DNA from 2 places in the Streptomyces sp. NC-S4 genome. Region 1 is predicted to be linked to the other one. Evidence: riboswitches for the same ligand, from Rfam matches in the RefSeq annotation. Region 1 holds a riboswitch; the other holds the start of a gene.
What was found. Region 1 has a riboswitch for guanidine ahead of ACXNSR_RS03165 (MBL fold metallo-hydrolase). Riboswitches for the same ligand answer to the same signal wherever they lie in the genome.
Positions count from the first base shown of each region.

Region 2: it holds a riboswitch for guanidine, as region 1 does, so the genes downstream of both, ACXNSR_RS14810 (DMT family transporter) here and ACXNSR_RS03165 (MBL fold metallo-hydrolase) in region 1, are expected to answer to the same signal.

Region 1 covers NZ_CM135937.1:813,590-815,781, reverse strand. The annotation lists gene ACXNSR_RS03170 (F0F1 ATP synthase subunit B family protein) at 1-427, opposite strand, end outside; guanidine-III (ykkC-III) riboswitch at 699-766, shown strand; gene ACXNSR_RS03165 (MBL fold metallo-hydrolase) at 778-1,656, shown strand; gene ACXNSR_RS03160 (FAD-dependent oxidoreductase) at 1,717-2,192, opposite strand, start outside.
Region 2 covers NZ_CM135937.1:3,381,753-3,383,944, forward strand. The annotation lists gene ACXNSR_RS14805 (transglycosylase domain-containing protein) at 1-477, shown strand, start outside; gene ACXNSR_RS14810 (DMT family transporter) at 525-845, opposite strand; guanidine-III (ykkC-III) riboswitch at 877-947, opposite strand; gene ACXNSR_RS14815 (GroES family chaperonin) at 991-1,332, opposite strand; gene ACXNSR_RS14820 (DUF3618 domain-containing protein) at 1,376-1,696, opposite strand; gene bcp (thioredoxin-dependent thiol peroxidase) at 1,801-2,192, shown strand, end outside.

The DNA.
Region 1 (2,192 bases):
GCTCACCGATGATGCGCCCCGCCAGTTCGGTGGCCAGCCCGAGGACGTGCTCGCGGAGCTCCGCCTCGGCGATCACCCGGTCGGCCTCCAGCTGCACGCCGGCGGCGGCGACCATTTCCTCACGCACCTTCTGTCCCTCGGTGCGGACGGCTGCGAGGAGGGCGAGGCCCTCCTCGTGTGCGGCCTGGCGGATCCGAGAGGCCTCATGACGGGCAGCGCTCAACTCGGCCTCGTACTCGGTCCGAATGTGCTGCGCCTCCCGCTGGATCGCCTCGGCCTGCTCCAGCCGGCCCGAGGTGATCTCCTCGCGCTCGGCGAGCGTCCTGTCGATCCTCGGAAGGAGGACCTTGGCCAGTGCGGCGAAGACCACGGAGAAGGTGATGAGGCCGACTATGAGTTCAATGAGATTCGGTTTCAAGGGTCCCATGATCGAATCGTAGCGGCCCGCTATCGGAACCGCTTCGAATTACGGCGCCTCCATGGCCTGAAATCACCTGTCCGATAATCGATATGAATTGACGTCAGCTGTCGCGGCGCGGGACCGGGCGAATTGACGGCGAATGGATTTCGCTTGTCCCTGCCGCGGTTTCTCGCCGAAGAACACCGCCATTGCCCATGGAACGGATGCGGGGCGAGCTGTGCCGCCGCACGGGCGCCCGGCAGCGGATCCGTGGATCGATGGCCGTGGTAGCGTCGCGCCGGAGGCTCACAGGTGCCCACCCCGGACGAGATGTGCGCCGTACCCGGCCCGCCAAGACGACGCACTCAGGAGGCGTCATGGCCGCAGGCACGTTCCTCATCGATTTCGACAACCCGGATCCCCGGCCTCGCGAGCTGGACGTCCGCTGGATCCACGGCTCGCCGTCGTCCAAGCACAACACCGACCCGGACATCCAGGTCCATGAGTACGACGAACACACGGTCATCCTGCGGCAGAACATGGCGATCAACTATGAAGCGCCGTTCCTCTTCCTGCTGTTCGGCAACGACCGGGCAGTGCTGATCGATACCGGGGCCACCGCTTCGAGCGAGTTCTTCCCCCTGCGTACGGTGGTGGACCGGCTCGTCGACGGCTGGCTCGCCCGCCACCCCCGCCGGGACTACCACCTGCTGGTGCTGCACACCCATGCCCACGGCGACCACATCGCGGGCGACGGCCAGTTCGCCGACCGCCCCGACACCACAGTGGTCGCGGCGGACCTCCCCACGGCCTGGAAGTACTTCGGATTCGACGAGAACCCCACCGCCACGGCGAGGGTCGACCTGGGAGGCCGCCGCCTCGAGTGCCTGGCCACCCCCGGGCACCACGAGGCGGCCGTCACGTTCTACGACCCGTGGACCGGGTTCCTCCTCACCGGCGACACGGTCTATCCGGGCCGCCTCTACATCCAGGACTGGCAGGCCTTCACCCGGACCATCGACCGCCTGATCGGGTTCTGCGAACGCAGACCGGTCACCCACGTCATGGGCTGCCACATCGAGATGACCACCGAACCGGGCGTGGACTACCCGGTCCGCACCACCTACCAGCCCCACGAACCCCCACTGCAGATGACCACCGACCACCTGCGCGAGATCCGCGCCGCACTCGACGGGATGGGCAGCCGTCCCCGCCGCCAGGCCTTTCCGCTCTTCGTCATCTGCCCGGACGACTGAACCGCGCTCGGATGGCCCGGCCGGAGTCCTGGCCCGCGTCGGATCGGGACCCCGAGCGGCTCATCGGCTCTTCTCGGTGATCATGTTGATCAGGGCTTGGGCGGTGTTGTGTTCGGAGTCGATGCCCGGGACTTCTCCGCCCTCGAAGGTGGCGGGTTCGGCGCTGCGGGGGAACATGGCCTGTTCGTATGCGGTGAGTGCGGTCTCGGGGTCGTCGGGGTGGGCGGCGAGGGCGTTGGCGAGTTCGGCGCCGTCGTACATGGCGAGGTTGGCGCCTTCGCCGTTGGGGGGTGTGAGGTGGGCGGCGTCGCCGAGAAGGGTGACCCCCGGTATCCGGTCCCACCGGTGTCCGGCCGGCAGGGTGTACTGGGGGCGCAGGACGGGTGCGGTGTCGGTGTCGGTGATCAGCGCGGTGAGTTCCGGTGCCCAGCCGTCGAATTCGGCGGCGATCCGGGCGGTGGCCGTGGTGGTGTCGGTGAAGTCGACGGCGGCGAACCAGTCCTGGGGCCGGGTCAGCGCCACGTAGGCATGGAGGG
Region 2 (2,192 bases), 2.6 Mb from region 1:
GAGCCCCGCATCGGCGGCGGCGGCTACCCCGCCCGGATCTGGGCCGCGTACACCAAGACCGCCCTGGAAGGCACCGACCCCGTCGACTTCGACCTGGAACTCCAGCCCGGCGCCGCACCGCCCCCGCCGCCGCCCAGCCCGGAATCCGACACACCGCAGGAGACCCCCGGCGAACCCTCGCCCAGCACCCCCGCCCGCCCGGCCCGGCCCTCCCCGTCGAACCCGACGGGCGGCCGCAACCAGGGCGGACAGAACAACGGCGGCCAGAACCAGGGCGGCCAGGACAACGGCGGCCCGGCGAACGGAGGCCAGGACAACGGCGGCCAGGACAACGGCGGCACCACCCAGGGCGGCGACCAGGGCGGCACCACCCAAGGCACCCAGGGCTCCGCGCAGGGCAGCACCCAGGGCAGCACGCAGGGCAGCGACGGAGGCCCGGCCGAAGGCCTGCGCCCGCCGTCAGCGTTCCTGGAGTAGTGGAGCAGCGGGGCGGCCGGGGCGGGTGGGGGGCCGGGGCGGGCCGGTCAGTGGCCGGAGGTCGCCTTCAGCCCCACCACGGCGACCAGCAGCAGGCAGATGAAGAAGATCCGGGCGGCGGTGACGGGCTCACCCAGCACCGCCATACCGAGCACGGCCGCACCGGCGGCGCCGATGCCCACCCACACCCCGTACGCCGTACCGATGGGCAGGGTCTTCGCCGCGTACGACAGCAGCACCATGCTCGCGACGATCCCGGCACCCGTGAACACACTGGGCCACAGCCGGGTGAAACCTTCGGTGAACTTCATGCCGATCGACCAGCCGACCTCGAGCAGACCGGCGACGAGAAGAAGAACCCATGCCATGACGGCACCTCCGAGACAACGAGCGGTACGGGGTGCGTCGTCTTGTCGTACCCGGTACGGCGCGTCTCGTCGGGGTTCTCCCCCACCGTAGCAAAAGGCCGCGAAAAGGGCCGGTGACCTGTGCCACCAGCCCTTTTCCGACAACTCAGAGGTACAGCCCGGTGGAGTCCTCCGACCCCTCCAGCCGCTCCGCGGCCACGGCGTGCAGGTCCCGCTCGCGCATCAGCACGTACGTCGCACCGCGCACCTCGACCTCGGCACGGTCCTCGGGGTCGTACAGCACCCGGTCACCGGGCTCGACCGTACGGACGTTCTGCCCGACCGCGACCACCTCGGCCCAGGCCAGCCGCTTGCCCACCGCGGCCGTCGCGGGAATCAGGATGCCGCCGCCCGAGCGCCGCTCGCCCTCCGGCAGATCGGACTTCACGAGCACGCGGTCGTGCAGCATGCGAATGGGCAGCTTGTCGTGGGTGGTGTTCTCGCTCACGCCCCGAACCTACCTGCCCGCGCCCGTCCCGTACCGCTCAGGGTCATGCGCTCTTGCGGCGCGCCGACACCACGAGCAGCCCGACCAGGCTGACCGCGACCAGCGCGACGGGCACGATCCGGTCCACGCGCGGAGCCCCGTCGTCGTGGCGCAGCCCGTCCCGCACGTCGGTCACGAACCGGTTCACCGCGGCAAAGGCCCGCCCGGCGGTCTGGTCGACGGACGAGGCGACCCGTGCCTTCGCGTCCCCGATGATCGTCTTCGGGTGCATGCGCACGCCGATCTCGTCGAGCGTCTCGGCGAGCTGCTCACGGCGGCGGACGATGTCCGCCTCGATCTGTGCGGGGGTCCTGGCTTCCGGCACCGCGCTGCCTCCGTCGTCGTGGTCGTGTGGGGCGTAGTCCGCCATGAACAGTCTGTCAGCTTAGTCTCATGGCATACCGATCCCCTCCCGAGGAGAGTGTCACGATGAGCGAGCGACTCCAGCCGGGCGACACCGCCCCCGCCTTCACCCTGCCCGATGCGGACGGCAACGAGGTCTCGCTCGCCGACCACGAGGGCCGCAAGGTGATCGTCTACTTCTACCCTTCCGCGCTGACCCCGGGCTGCACGAAGCAGGCCTGCGACTTCACGGACAACCTGTCCTTCCTGGCGGGACACGGCTACGACGTCATCGGCGTGTCGCCGGACAAGCCGGAGAAGCTGGCGAAGTTCCGCGAGAAGGAGGACCTGAAGGTCACCCTGGTCAGCGACCCGGAGAAGGAGACGCTGACGGCGTACGGCGCGTACGGGGAGAAGAAGCTGTACGGCAAGACGGTGACCGGGGTCATCCGCTCCACGGTGGTCGTCGACGAGGCGGG